Persicobacter psychrovividus: one gene and its partner. The protein of the gene in region 1 interacts with the protein of each later gene in a pairwise test. Links are inferred from orthologs where the notes say so. Each region holds a gene or a part of one and is shown in the gene's direction. Other genes may lie near its edges.

The links. The genes of interacting proteins can lie anywhere in the genome.
Region 2: the proteins of AABK40_RS08725 (region 1) and AABK40_RS09545 interact in binary tests that used the Escherichia coli proteins (3 or more experiments, as listed by UniProt). The link is inferred for Persicobacter psychrovividus from one-to-one orthologs.

Annotation. Positions count from the first base shown.
Region 1 is NZ_AP025292.1:2,050,407-2,057,682, reverse strand. What follows is about bases 2,392-5,289. They hold AABK40_RS08725 (aminoacyl-histidine dipeptidase), read left to right. Parts: upstream 2,392-3,057; coding sequence 3,058-4,521; downstream 4,522-5,289. Other genes in these bases: AABK40_RS08720 (hypothetical protein), read right to left, coding at 4,576-5,289; AABK40_RS08730 (hypothetical protein), read left to right, coding at 2,392-2,842. Outside these bases: AABK40_RS08740 (XRE family transcriptional regulator), read left to right, coding at 1-254; AABK40_RS08735 (DMT family transporter), read right to left, coding at 488-1,450; more of AABK40_RS08730, read left to right, coding at 1,763-2,391; nspC (carboxynorspermidine decarboxylase), read right to left, coding at 5,429-6,568; AABK40_RS08710 (saccharopine dehydrogenase family protein), read right to left, coding at 6,672-7,276. UniProt on the Escherichia coli protein: Dipeptidase with broad substrate specificity. Requires dipeptide substrates with an unblocked N-terminus and the amino group in the alpha or beta position.
Region 2 is NZ_AP025292.1:2,237,646-2,244,985, reverse strand. The notes cover bases 1,904-4,865. They hold AABK40_RS09545 (aminopeptidase P family protein), read left to right. Parts: upstream 1,904-2,720; coding sequence 2,721-4,010; downstream 4,011-4,865. Other genes in these bases: rnc (ribonuclease III), read right to left, coding at 4,686-4,865; AABK40_RS09540 (hypothetical protein), read left to right, coding at 4,215-4,634; AABK40_RS09550 (S8 family serine peptidase), read right to left, coding at 1,904-2,599. In the rest of the region: AABK40_RS09555 (hypothetical protein), read left to right, coding at 1-1,033; more of AABK40_RS09550, read right to left, coding at 1,118-1,903; more of rnc, read right to left, coding at 4,866-5,363; fabF (beta-ketoacyl-ACP synthase II), read right to left, coding at 5,440-6,693; AABK40_RS09525 (acyl carrier protein), read right to left, coding at 6,715-6,948; AABK40_RS09520 (IPExxxVDY family protein), read left to right, coding at 7,289-7,340.

The DNA of each region.
Region 1 (7,276 bases):
CAGAGCTCAAACATGGCAAAACCTATGTGTTGGTTACAGAATTCGACGGGGTAGTTTGTAAAAATATCGCCAGAGGTAAAAGCGATGAGAATAAGCTGATGCTTTATTCGTTGAACCCAAGCTACGAGCCTTATTTTATCGAGACTTCATCGATTAAAGAAGCTTGGGAATTCCACGCCCTGATCCACTTTAATCCACCAAGTGAAAATACAGTAGTCGAGAAGGTCTTGGGGCATGTAGGTGCTTTTGCCTGATCCACTATTCAAGAACAACAGACGCAATGAGGGCATTCGGTAGAATGCTCTTTTTTTGTGCAAAAAAAATCGCCTGAATACCACTTCAGGCGATCACAAACTAAACTATCCGATAGTGACATATTTGTCGTCATCGAGTAAAATAAACCATAAGCTAACAGTGTTGATCTGTATAATCAATAAGCACTTGCTTGGGGGTTTTGTTCGTCATTTTATTGATTAAATATTAGGAATTATTCTTTGTGAGTTTCCGATAATTTAATCTCCTTATCTTTCAAGTCCTTCTTTTTCAGCTTTTTACTGCCCACCACAATCGCAACACCAAACAGGATGATGAGTCCGCTGAAGGCGGTGAAGATGTCCATTTTGGGCACTGTAATCCATTCGATCTGAAAGGCCTGCATAATGGCAAGGCAAATAAAAGTAATGACAGGGTTAAGGGTGATGATCACGCTCACCTTATTGGCTTCTGTGTATTTTAATGCTGATGCAAGGCAACCGTAAGCCACCAGGGTATTGAGCCCCAAAAATAGCAGAAGTGCCCATCCCATTATATCAAGCTGCCCAATCGCGGTAAATGAGGTAGAAGGGATGTACAGCAGCGCAGGCAAACCATAAAGGAACAAATTGAGCTGTTGTGGTGGGTGGTCGATCACCAATTTTTTTTGCAACAAGGCGTAGGTCGCCCAGGTTACAGCACCAAAAACCACCCACAGGGCGCCGTAAATAAAGGTGTCTTCCTGCCCCGCAAAAAGATCATTGACCTGATGCCTGAAGAAAAGGAAAAATCCCACCGTTACAATCGCAAAACCCATCAGTTGCGCCCTGCTCAGCTGTTCTTTGAAAAACACCACGCCACCCACGGCCAACAGCATCGGCCCAAGCTGAATAATAACCTGTGCACCTGCTGGCGAAATCAGATCTATACCCATGGTATAGCCCAGATAATTACAACTCAGCGCAACGGTAGCCACCACCAGCAAAAAGGGTGGTTTGATCAGAATTTTTAAAGTCTGTGGTGATTTCCACAGAAAGTAAAGGAACATGGCAATAAATGCGATGGTAAATCGGGCCCAAATAATGGTGGTTGGAGGAATGAAATTGGTGGCATACTTAATGGCCAATGACAAGAATCCCCACAAGAAGGCTGTTGTACAGGCAAGAAGGATCCCTTTTTGGGACTGACTTTGATCCATGCTGATTAAAGGTAAATTGTTTGGCTGCAAATATAGGTAATTTCCAAGTGCAGGAAATGCCACCTTAGGGCTTTGATGCAAATAAATTGGGTAAATATTAATTTGAAGCTAAACTTATTGCATAACAATGAAAATAGCGTTATAATCAGTTGGAATAGTGCAATTTTCATATCCTTGTCAAGTGATTTGTTTATCGTAGATAGGAATTTTCACGATCATCAATCATATTTGTAGCTTGATGCCCAAAATCTTAAACACCACCATTGATTTTTTTATCATTACAGCGTTGGCCCTGTATTATTAATTTGGACTATGGATAAGCAATTGCTTGAAGAAAATGAAGAGCTAAAGACAACAGTAAGGTCTTGCCGTAAAAGAGATAAAATGCAGAAGAAAAAGACATGGATCATCATGGCTACGGTACTTTTGGTTGCCGTGGCGTTGGTCACCACTTATCGTTTCAATGAAAAGAACCGCGTGCTGCGTCAGAATAAAATGGAACTTAAAGCCTCTTATCAAGCATTGGATTCCATGAATTCGCTTTATCAGGAACGAATCGATGAAATTAAGTCGCTCAATGGTAAAGCCGATGACCTGTACCGTGCCAAAGTGAAGCTGGAAACAGAACTCGATCAGTTAACCGAGATGATGCTTCTTTTGGATGGTAAGCCTATTCCGATGCGTCAGGGTCAAAATCTGGATCCCGAGAATCCAAACCAAATTCAGGAGGCAAAATATACGCCTGAGGAGCGCAAAGAATTGATCGACAATGCACTGTCGTCTTTAAAATATAAATTGCTGGAATCGAAAAAACAATTGGCAGGATACACCCAGCTGTTGGTGGAAAAAGATGCCGAGATTGTAAAGCTCAAAAAGGTGAATGATCAGTTACTGACGGAAAATTCTACCCTTAAAGAGAAGCAGAATGAGCTTTCAACAAATATTTCAGACCTGAAGAAAGAAAAGTCCAAGCTGACAGAAAAACTGGAAGTGGCTGCTAAAATCAAGGCAGGAACGGTACTTGTGGAAGCCATCAACCGCCGCGACAAAGTTTATGATGCGCCTTTCAGATTACGTCACCTTGATAAACTCAGTATCACGGTTACGCTCGAGAAAAATGAGGTGGCCAAAGTTCAGGGACATACGGTTTATCTTAGAATTTTGGATGATGACCAGCAGGTGATCATGGATCCTAATGGTTCTTCAGGGGAGTTTAAGGCCGTTGGGGAAAACCAGATCTATACGCTGAGCAAAGAAATTCTTTTCGATAACACAGGGCAAAACGTCAATTTTGTTTTGCCAAACCATGAGTTGTTTGAAAAAGGAAAATATACCGCAGAGCTGTATTTGGATGATTACACCTTGAAGGTCGTTCCTTTCAATATTCGTTAATCAGGCCTTAAAAAGCAGATGAACACCCACTTGATGATTCAGGTGGGTGTTTTTTTATACCTTCATTTTACTTTTGGCGTGGACATTGCGCCTGATAAAGTGAAGCGCATAAACCTCTTTAGATAATTAGGGGAGCAAACGAAAAAATCGTAATTTGCAGTGTCAGGGGCTCATTTTTGAAGGCCCAGACATTAATCAACACAAATAACAAGAATATGAATCAGGATGTGATGAATCTGGAGCCTAAAGCGCTTTGGACAAACTTTGAAGCCCTAAATGCAGTGCCACGCCCTTCTAAAAAAGAAGAGAAAGTGATTGCATTCTTGTTGGATTTCGCAAAAGAACATGGCATTGAAGCCTTCCAAGATAAAATCGGTAACATCATTATGAAAAAACCTGCTTCAGCAGGTATGGAAAATCGCCAGACGGTCGTTTTGCAATCACATATTGATATGGTTTGCCAAAAAAATGCAGATACAGATTTCGACTTCGATACGCAAGGCATTCAGTCTTTTATTGATGGCGAATGGGTGAAAGCTAAAGGAACAACTTTGGGTGCTGATAACGGTATTGGTGTTGCGACTATGATGACCGTTCTTGCAGACAAATCTTTGGTTCATGGTCCAATTGAGTGCTTGTACACCATCGACGAAGAAACGGGGATGACAGGTGCTTTTGGTTTGGAAAGTGGCCTTTTGGATGCGACCATTTTGTTGAACCTTGATACGGAAGACGAAGGGGAATTGACGATCGGTTGTGCTGGTGGTGTAGATACTACCGTAACGGCAACTTACGATCAGGAGGAATTACCTGCAGGTTACAAATCTTTCCGCTTGTCATTGCGCGGCCTGAAAGGCGGTCACTCTGGTGGGGAAATTCATTTGGGACGCGGTAATGCCAACAAATTGATGAATCGCCTGTTGTGGTTGACCAACAAAACTTATGGTTTGCTTGTTAGCGAAATCGAAGGTGGTAGCCTGCGTAATGCGATCCCTCGCGAGTCTTTTGCAGTGGTTTCAGTTTTAGCCAACAAAGCAGCAGATTTCAAACAGCATGTTGCTGAAATGGAAGCGATTTTCAAATCAGAATATTCTAAAGCAGATCCGTTGGTAGAAATTGCTGTGGAAGAAGTCAACAACCCTGCACAGGTGATGACTGCCAAATTCCAGGAGCAATTGCTGAACGCAATTCAGGCTTGCCCTAATGGCGTTATCCGCATGTCTAACGACATCGAAGGATTGGTGGAAACTTCCACAAACCTGGCACAGGTGAATATCAAGGATGGTCAATTTGAAGTATTGACCTTGCAACGTTCTTCGGTAGATACTGCCAAAGATGATATCGCACGTTCAGTAGGCGCACCTTTCCGATTGATGGGCTGTAAAGTTGTTCATGAAGGTTCTTATCCTGGCTGGGCACCAAACCCAAGTTCAGCGGTATTGAAGGAAATGGAAAGCTTGTTTGAAAAGCAGTTCGGCAGAGCAGCTGTGGTAAATGCGGTTCACGCTGGTTTGGAATGTGGTATTATTGGCGAAGCTTACCCTGGCTTGGACATGGTATCTTTTGGACCAACGATCAAAAATCCACACTCACCAGATGAAATGGTAGAAATTGGCACAGTAACCCGCTTCTACGATTACTTATTGGCGATTTTGAAAGATATCCCTGTTAAAGGATAATCAATTTTAGCGATAAAATGGAAAGCGCATTCTTTTTCAAGGGTGCGCTTTTTTTTATTTTGACATATACTGCGCCTGAAAATCATTCAGATATAAATCCAAATTCTCTTTGGTAATTTTCTTCCCTTTGAGGCTTGGGTCAATTTTTTTCAGTCGCTTGATTATTTTTTTGGGGTTTTGTGTCCGATTGATAATCTCGCCTGTTTGAGTGTCGAGGCAGAACGTGATCTTTTTTATCGATCGGTTGTACATTGCAGGCGGGTTATTTCCGCCACCTGAACTGATGCCCGTCCCCATCATGCTGCCGCCCATACCACCCATACTCATGGCGCCCATGCCTAAACCAACACTCGGGCCACCGCCATTTCTGCTGGCCTTTGGGGCTTCTGCAATGGTGTAGGACATCAGTGGGCAGTTGGTGCCATAAAGTTTACTTAATAGAATGTGCTTCCTCTTTCCTGTTTTCTTTCCGAATCCTTCCGCCTTTATATATTGGCGACCATTGATGGCGATAGCGAAAATACTTTCAATATTCAGGTTTTTACTTTCTCCAGCGGCAGTATAGTTGATTTTTTCAATAACCCCCGAAGCGTTGATGGAGAGGTAGTTGACCGCTTCCTTACTGGCGTGATCCAACTGTTGAATTGGGAGGTCTGGCGTTCCACTGACAAAGGACTCGAAACTCAAAAATATCCCTTCTGATGTTTGTCCAAAAGCATTTGCGATAGACAGCAAGAAGCATAAAATGAAATAGGCTGGTTTTATCATAATCTGATGTTTTTAGTTGAAAAACAAGCAGAAGTCACAGGTTCGTATGGCCTAAAGTTAGGCAGAATTGAAAACATCTACAACAGTAGAAGGTCGAGCCTCAGCGATAGTTCACTGAGGCTTGAGTAACAGACCGCTTTTATGACAAGCGGTTTTTATAATCTTCAAAGCCGAATTTACGCACCAGTCGGAATTTCCCTTCCTGATCAATAATTCCTATTGAGGGGTGTTGTACACCATTGAAGGTGGTCGTTTTTACCATCGTGTAGTGGATCATGTCCTCAAAAATGAGGTGATCCCCAATGTTCAGGGGGGCATCAAAACCATAGCTTTCCATGAAATCCCCCGCAAGGCAGCTGCCTCCGCCAATGCGGTAATGGTAGGGGGCCTCATTGTTTTCATGTGCGTTGCGAATCTCTGGTCGATAAGGCATTTCGAGGCAGTCGGGCATATGGGCGGTAAAGGAAATGTTCATCATGGCCGTGGATGCACTGCCATTTTCTACAATATCCAGCACGGTACTTTTCAGAAAACCCGTTTGCCAGCCAAATGCGCTCCCTGGTTCGAGGTAAACTTTCAGGTGAGGGTATTTTGCCCGAAATTTTTTCAGTACCGCAATCAGATGCTCCTTTTGGTAACCCTCCTTGGTCACTAAATGTCCACCACCGAAATTCACCCATTCGAGCTGACTGAAATACTGGCCGAAGCGTTCTTCAAAAGCATGGGTGACCTTTTCCGTAGTATAGCTGTCGTTTTCGCAAAGGGCATGGAAATGCAGCCCCTTCACCACATCAGGCAGCTGGGCAGGCAAATTTTCTTTTCTGATGCCCAGCCTGCTGTTGGGTGAGGCAGGATTATATAGATCCGTTTCAATTTCAGCATATTCTGGATTGACGCGTATGCCAACAGAAACCTTTGCGTCCTGTGCTTTTTGGGCATAAGCTTTTAGCTGATTCATGGAGTTGAAGGTAATATGCGACGAATAGGAGAGGATTTCATCAATTTCCTCAGGCGCATAAATAGGGGCGTAGGTGTGCGCCTTGTTTTTCATCTCCTCGAAACAAAGCCGTGCCTCATGCAGCGAGCTGGCCGTTGAAGTATTGATGTATTCCCGCAGGATGGGGAAAGTCGACCACATGGCATAGCCCTTAAAAGCAACAATAAACTCTACGCCTGCCTGATCCATAATATGGCGAATAGCAGCGAGATTTTTTCGTAGCTTAACCTCTTCGAGTACAAAACAGGGGCTCGGAATTTGGTCTAATAGATTGTCATTCATTTGTTAAAGCGTTATCAGTGGGCAGGACGATCGTCCGCTTGTGGGCACAAAAAAAGGGACTAAGCACATTGGCTCAGTCCCTGAAATATTGTTAAGCAAAGAATTAATACTCGTGAGGGAGTGTCAATCCTACTTTTTCGTTCCAAGGCAAACCATGCTTGTTCAGCATTTCCATAAAAGGGTCAGGGTTGAATTCTTCCACATTGTAAACCCCTGCTTTCATCCACTCTCCGGTAATCATCATCATGGCACCGATCATCGCAGGAACACCCGTTGTGTAAGCTACACCTTGTCCGCCAACTTCATCGTAAGCCGCCTGGTGCGAACAGTTATTCCATACATAATAAGTCTGATCTTTGCCGTCTTTCTTTCCTTTGATCTGGCAACCAATAGAGGTTTCCCCTTCATAGTTTTCTCCCAAAGAAGAAGGCTCAGGCAATAGCGCTTTCAGGAATTCCAAAGGAATAATCTCTTGTCCCTGAAACTGAATAGGCTCAATGCTGGTCATACCAACATTTTGCAATACCTCAAGGTGCTTGATGTACTCCTGCCCGAAAGTCATCCAGAAACGCGCACGTTTGATGGTTGGGAAGTTCTTCACCAACGACTCCAGCTCTTCATGATACAACAAGTAAGACTCGCGGTCACCGATGTTCGGGTAGTCGATAGGTTTGTGGAATTCCAAAGGTTCGGTTTCCACCCACTCGC
Region 2 (7,340 bases), 190 kb from region 1 along the record:
TCGGCATAATGTATGGCAGCAGCACGTCGGTACCAGTGTTGGTTATCGCAATGAATCGAAAGCCATTTTCGCGGGTGCTTATTTGTATGGCGGGCAGTTGCAGTTGAGGGCGACCCCGACGGCACGTTTTCAGCAATCTGTTACGATCGGCGCTTATGCAGATCATACCTTCAGCAAAAACCGCCTGGCAGTAGAGTTGGCTTCCAATAATGGGCGGGGGCTGGTCGTGAATGCTTTATGGATGAATGCCCTTTCCGCCCGATGGACGACGGGCTTGTATTATCGGTATTATCATCAGGCGTATGAGGGCGATTTGGGACAGGGGCTTTCTGAAAGTGGTCAGCAATCTGGAGAGCAGGGATTGTATTGGGCGAATAAGTTGTATCTGTCCGCGAAACTGTGGATCGACCTGTATATGGATCAGTTTTATTTTCAGTCGCCGCAATATCGGCTGTCAAGTAATTCAGCAGGTTATGAGCACAGCATGACCATTCATTATCAGCCAAAGCGAACACACCGCTGGGCAGTAAATTTCAGACTGGAGGAGAAAGAGCGCGATCATGTTTTTACAGCAGATCAGCGGTACAAAGACTTATTAACGGTGCGGAAATGGCGAGGCTATGTGCTGTATAAATATCAGCCCGAAGGGCGGTGGGCTGGACAGAGCCGATTGCATATTTCTGGCGCAGGTAAGGCGCTCGGGCAAGTGCTGGTGCAAGATATTACTTACCGAACCGATGATGGCATATGGCGCTTTTATGGGCGTTTCGCATTGTTTGATGTCGAGGATTGGGAGGCGCGTCAGTATATTTATGAGAAGAACGTACGGTTCCAGTTTTCCACCCCCGTTTTTTATGGGCAGGGGAGCCGACTGGCAGGGATGGTGCAGTACCATACTGAAAGCCGTTGGGATTTTTGGCTGCATGGAATCTATGAGCAGTACCACGGCAGAACGTCATTTGGCAGTGGGCTCGATCAGGCGGAAGGAAATCAGCGATTTCAGTTGCGGTTACAGGTATTATACAAGTGGTAAAGTAGTTGGTCAGGACGAATTGCCCAGCTTTTCGAAAGGCCCATCAGACTGGCATCCCCGAGGGAAAAGTACCTGTCGCAAAATTTATAAGGCGGCCCATTTCACTTCATAGACTTCGTCGGGTGTAACGACGGTTGTGCGGCTGATGCCCTGCATTCTTTTCAGGGTCAGTCCTTTTCTCTTCACTTTTTTAATTGACTGACTGACCACATTACGTTCGTCCTTTTTCTGAAAGATCAGCGCCTCCTCGTGTTGAATCGGCAAAGTGATCGTTTTTTCTTCAGCCACAAGCAATTTATTCGGGAACAGACTTCCTTGGTCGTTCATCATATCGAGTATCCTGCGGCAGTTCGGAACACCATAGCCAATAAAATTATTGGGGAACTGATGTAAATTGCTCGACTTTTGAATGATGGCAGTGATCTGTTCATTGGTGAGCTGTGGCTTATATTGAAGCATGCAAGCCACCAAACCTGTAATGATGGGCGCCGAAAATGAGGTGCCAGAAGGGGCATAACAGGCAATGTCAGGTTTAATATAATCCAGGTGCTGGGGGCCTTGAGCCGAGTATTCAAATTTATTGCCGTAGGCGTATTCTGTTGCGCCAACGGAAAGCACATGTTCTGCATCCGCAGGAGCAGAAACTACCCGCCATGTGGGGTCGTCGCCCTCATTTCCTGCCGACACCACCAGGTACATGCCTTTTTTTGTGGTCGCAATTTCGGCCACCTTGGAGATCATGCTTGTTTGGCCATCCATATCCGCTGGTCGATAGTTTTCGGCAGGGTCATCGAACCCTTTGGCATAACCCAGGGAGGAATTGACCAGCCGCACGTTCATGCTGTCGAGCCATTCCAATGCCTGTACCCAATAATCCTCTTCCCCGCGGTACTCCTGATTCCCGTGATCGGTACGCGCCAAATAATAATTGGCATTGGGCGCAAAGCCTTTCTGCTGTTTTCCTTTTTCAAAAATCCCCCCAATACATTCTAGCACTTCGGTGCCGTGCCAATCCTGAAAAGTTTCTGGCGACTGGTATAAATCGGCTTTCCATGGGCTGATGAAATCCTTGGTGGCCATTACATGCTGGTGCTCAAAGATGGTTTTCAGACTTGGCTTTACATTGGCGTCAATATAGCCCGCATCAATCACGCCAATCCTGACGCCCGTGCCATTGAGTCCTTTGTCGGCAAAGGCCTGCCCATGCATCTGATTAAAAGCATATTGGTCTTTCTCAAGGCCTGGAGGCGAGGCAATATGGCTGCACATTAATTGAAGGTGTTGATTCAGCGGCCTGATTTGCGCTATAAAGGGATAGCTCAGCAGACGGGCGCTGTCCTGAGGCTCCATGATGGTGGAGACGGCATTCAGCCACTTCGACTGGCAGATGATCGGCAGTTGTTCCTTTTTCAGTGCCGAAACATAGGGGGAATACAGGGGGCGGTCAAGTGAGGCCGCTGTATTTGCTTGCCCTTTGTCTTTGAAAATGACCCAGTATTTTTTTTGATGTGCCGTTGCGCCAACGGAATATAATGCAAAAACAAAGAGAATCAGGGAGCGCAACATGCTAAATTAGGGGTTCAATTATAAAAAGGTATGGACTGCAAAATAGCAATAATATGTTAATCTTGAGGGAAAATTGGGTAAATTGATCCGTTGATACATCAATTAAAAATGACCATAAACTATGAAATACGAGGCGATAGATCCACAATTGTTTATTCAGAACCGTGCTAATTTGGCAAAGGCCATGAAACCCAATGCGTTGGCGGTGTTTCATTCCAATGATATTATGCCGACCAATGCCGATGGTACCCTGCCATTTAAGCAACATTCGGATTTATTTTACCTTAGTGGGATTGATCAGGAGCAGAGTATCTTGGTGGTTTACCCTGATGCCGTTGATGAAAAGTGGCGTGAGGTGCTTTTTGTAAGGGAGACCAACGAGCATATTGCTATCTGGGAAGGGCACAAATACTCAAAAGAGGAAGCTACGCAGACCTCGGGGGTGCGTGAAGTGAAATGGCTCTCGGAATTTGAAAGTACTTTTCAGATGATGATGGCGGAAGTGGACTGTGTTTACCTGAATACCAATGAGCATTGGCGTGCAGAAATTGAGGTACAGACCCGCGACGCACGCTTTATCAAGCAATGTCAGGAGCGTTATCCTTTGCATCAATATTTGCGTGTTGCTCCTATTATGCACCAGTTGCGCGCCATTAAATCTGCCCTTGAGATCGACCTGATCGGGAAGGCATGTGAGATCACCAATAAGGGGTTCCGCAGGGTGTTGGAGTTTGTGAAGCCAGGCGTGATGGAGTATGAGATTGAGGCTGAATATGTCCATGAATTTATGCGCAATCGTTCCGCAGGCTTTGCCTATGTGCCGATTATTGCATCGGGTTACAATGCCTGTGTTTTGCATTATCTGGAGAACAACAAGGTTTGTAATGATGGTGATATGTTGCTGATGGATGTTGGTGCGGAGTACAGTAATTATGCTTCAGACATGACCCGTACCATTCCTGTGAACGGTCGTTTTTCTGATCGTCAGAAATCAGTATATAATGCCGTTTTGCGTGTTTTCAAAGGGGCGAATGATATCCTTCAGCCAGGTATTAACATTCCTGAATATCATAAGGAAGTCGGTAAAATGATGGAAGGAGAGCTTTTGGGCTTGGGGCTGATCGATAAAACGGATGTGAAAAATCAGGACCCTTCATGGCCTGCTTACAAAAAATATTTTATGCATGGCACCTCTCACCACCTCGGCTTGGATGTGCATGATTATGGCAAGGTGAACCGTGTGATTGAAGAGAATATGGTGTTCACCATTGAGCCTGGAATTTATATTCCAGAGGAAAATATGGGAATCCGTATTGAGAATGATTTTGCGGTGAAGCAGGGAGGTAATATCGACCTGATGAAGCAAATTCCTATAGAAGTGGAGGACATTGAAGCGCATATGAGCAAATAAACCCCTGATGTTTTTCAGAAGGGATGCATGCATTTTATCGGTGTTACTGCTGATGAAAATATCAAATCATCCAAGGGCTTGATCATCAGAAAGCACTTTTCATACGAAAGGTGCTTTTTTTATGACTTTTTTTTTGAGGAACATGCACTGAAGCCCCTTATAGTTCGTCTAAAAAAGAAAATGAAATATTGATCTCTATAAGATATGAAAGTAAAATACAGTCTGATTTTGATGTTGATGGTTGTGGCTCTTTTGGGGTGTAAATCTGAAGAAGAGGCGGCGCCTACAGATCCATTTTTAGGTACTTACGTGTTGAATTCTGCATCGATATTATCTGACGGCTATGCGCAGGTGTTTGAAGGGGAATTGCTGGAGGCGCTATTGGAACAACAGCCTGATATGTTTCAGGAGATGACCTTTTCCGCAGGTAATAAACTTTCGGTTGACGGGCAGACTGTTGCCGAAAGATGGGTGCGCAATGAAAACGAAGTCCGGTTACGCTTTAACGATGGCCGTGAGGATGTGGTCTTCGAGTGGGATGAAGATCAGGCGCTCACCTGGCAGGATCAGCAACAGCATGAGGAGGATATTTACCTGAGCCAGATGGTGTTTATTAAAAAATAAGGAACGGCAAATTTCAGCATAAAAAAAGCGATCGTTACAACGGTCGCTTTTTTATTTCTTATTGACTTTTTCCATGGATTTCTCCGCAGCATTTTGCTCTGCTTTTTTCTTTGATAAGCCAGTACCTCTTCCAATAGGTGCATCGTCAATGAATACCTGGGCAGCAAATTCTTTAAAATGCTTATTGTTCTTTACTTCCTCCACTTCGAATCTTACTTCTTTTTTGTGCTGATGTGCCCACTCAATAAGTTGGCTTTTATGATTGGGGTTGGTAAGGATCACCTTCTCCAGATCATAATGAGGAATGAGTAACTTCTTGATCACAAACTTATGGCATCTGCGGTAGCCATGATCAAGGTATACGGCACCCACAAGGGCTTCGAGGGCATCGCCATAAATCGATTTGAAGGCCAGGCCGTGCTTGTTCCCCTGGTTGTACTCCACAAGGTTGTTCAAGCCAATCTTAACCGCAATCTGATTCAGTGTTTCGCGATTTACCATCCGTGAGCGGATCTCTGTCAGGAATCCTTCATTTTTGAAAGGATATTTCTTGAACAGGAACTCTGCCACGATGGTCCCCAATACCGCATCACCCAAATATTCCAAACGCTCATAGGACTCTTTCGTACCGTGCTTGGTCTCTTTAGCCACAGAGGTATGCTGTGTAACCAGTCGGTATAAATAAAGATTTAAAGGCTTGATGCCTACAATCTGAGTGATTGAAGACATAAGCCTTTTATCTTTTGCACTTAAACGAGCGTTTAAGGTGAAAATTCTTCTTAGAATTCGAATCACAACGAGCTGGTTATTCTTCGATTTTTTTGAAGATCACCGAGAAGTTATGGCCACCGAATCCAAACGTGTTCGACAATGCCGCACGAATCTCGCGCTTCTCAGCCTTGTTTAACGTCAGTTTGAATCGAGGATCAATGTTCTCATCAAGTTGCGTGTTATTGATCGTCGGAGGTACAATACCTGATTCCATCGCCTTAATAGAGGCGATAGCTTCAATTGCGCCCGCAGCGCCCAATAAGTGGCCTGTCATTGACTTTGTTGAACTTACATTCAATTCGTAAGCATGCTCACCGAATGTTTTTTCAATCGCTTTCAATTCAGCAACATCACCAAGTGGGGTAGAAGTACCGTGAACGTTCACATAATCGATGTCCTCTGGCTTCAATCCTGAAACCTGAAGTGCCATCTCCATTACGCGTGCAGCACCCAATCCCTCAGGGTGTGGGGCCGTCATGTGGTGTGCATCAGCAGTTGCTCCGCCACCAGTCAGTTCACAATAGATTTTCGCTCCACGTGCTTTGGCGTGTTCGTAATCTTCCAAGACCAAAGCCCCAGCTCCTTCACCCAATACAAAACCATTACGGGTTGCATCAAATGGACGTGAAGCCGTCTGTGGATCCTCATTGCTTGTCGATAATGCTCTTAATGCACCAAAGCCACCAATACCTGCTTCTGTTACCGCTGCTTCAGAGCCGCCAGTAACAATCACATCAGCCATGCCACTTTTAATGTAGTGGTAGGCATCCAAAAGGGCGTTTGTTGCCGAAGCACATGCCGATACCGTACAGAAGTTTGGACCTCTGAAACCATATTTGATCGAGATGTGTCCCGCAGCGATATCAGCAATCATTTTTGGGATAAAAAATGGATTGAATTTCGGCGTACCATCATTCTTGGCGAAAGATGTGATCTCCTCTTGGAAAGAGCGTAACCCTCCGATACCGGAAGCCCAAATAACCCCTACACGATCTAAATCTAACTCATCAGAGATTAGGTTTGCATCGTTCACAGCCTCTTCTGTTGAAATAACAGCATACTGTGCGAAAAGGTCCATTTTTCGCGCGTCTTTACGAGGGATGAAATCCTCGACATTGAGTCCTTTTACCTCACACGCAAACTGCGTTTTGAAATTTGAGGCATCGAACTTCGTGATGGGTGCAGCGCCACTGACCCCATTAGTAAGCCCGTTCCAGAAATCTGAAACGTTATTACCTAATGGCGTCAGCGCACCTAAACCCGTGACAACAACTTTTCTTGAAGACATAAAAATCTTTTAAATTCTTATTTATGCGTTCTCTTCCAGGTAAGACACTGCTTGACCTACAGTTGAGATGTTTTCAGCTTGATCATCTGGAATAGATACATTGAATTCTTTTTCGAATTCCATGATCAATTCTACAGTATCCAATGAATCAGCACCTAAGTCGTTTGTGAAGCTTGCTTCCAAAGTTACTTCTGATTCTTCCACACCGAGTTTCTCTACGATGATCGCTTTTACTTTCTCTGCGATTTCAGACATTGTTATAAAATTTTTGTTATTTAACTACGGTGCAAAGAAATACAATTCGGCACTTAATGTCAAACGATTTATTATAAGAATATTTGTTATAAGGGTAGCAGATATTTGTGGGGGTGTAGGCTGTTTGTGGCTTCAATGAACTGTAAATGAATTCGTTGTGATTATTTTTGAAGGAATATAGATGTTTTTAGTTTCCGAAAAAAAATGAGGAGCCACCGATTTTTTTTCAATTATTATCAATAAATCACCTCTTAAAAGGGCTAATTCCGGTATTTGTGAAAAAAAAATTTCTATTTTTGCGATAAATAAAGGGATTTTTCGCCGCTGAATTAAAATTGAATTGAAAAAGAGAAGACTACTGGTCGAAAATAATTACGATTTTCAGTTGATGG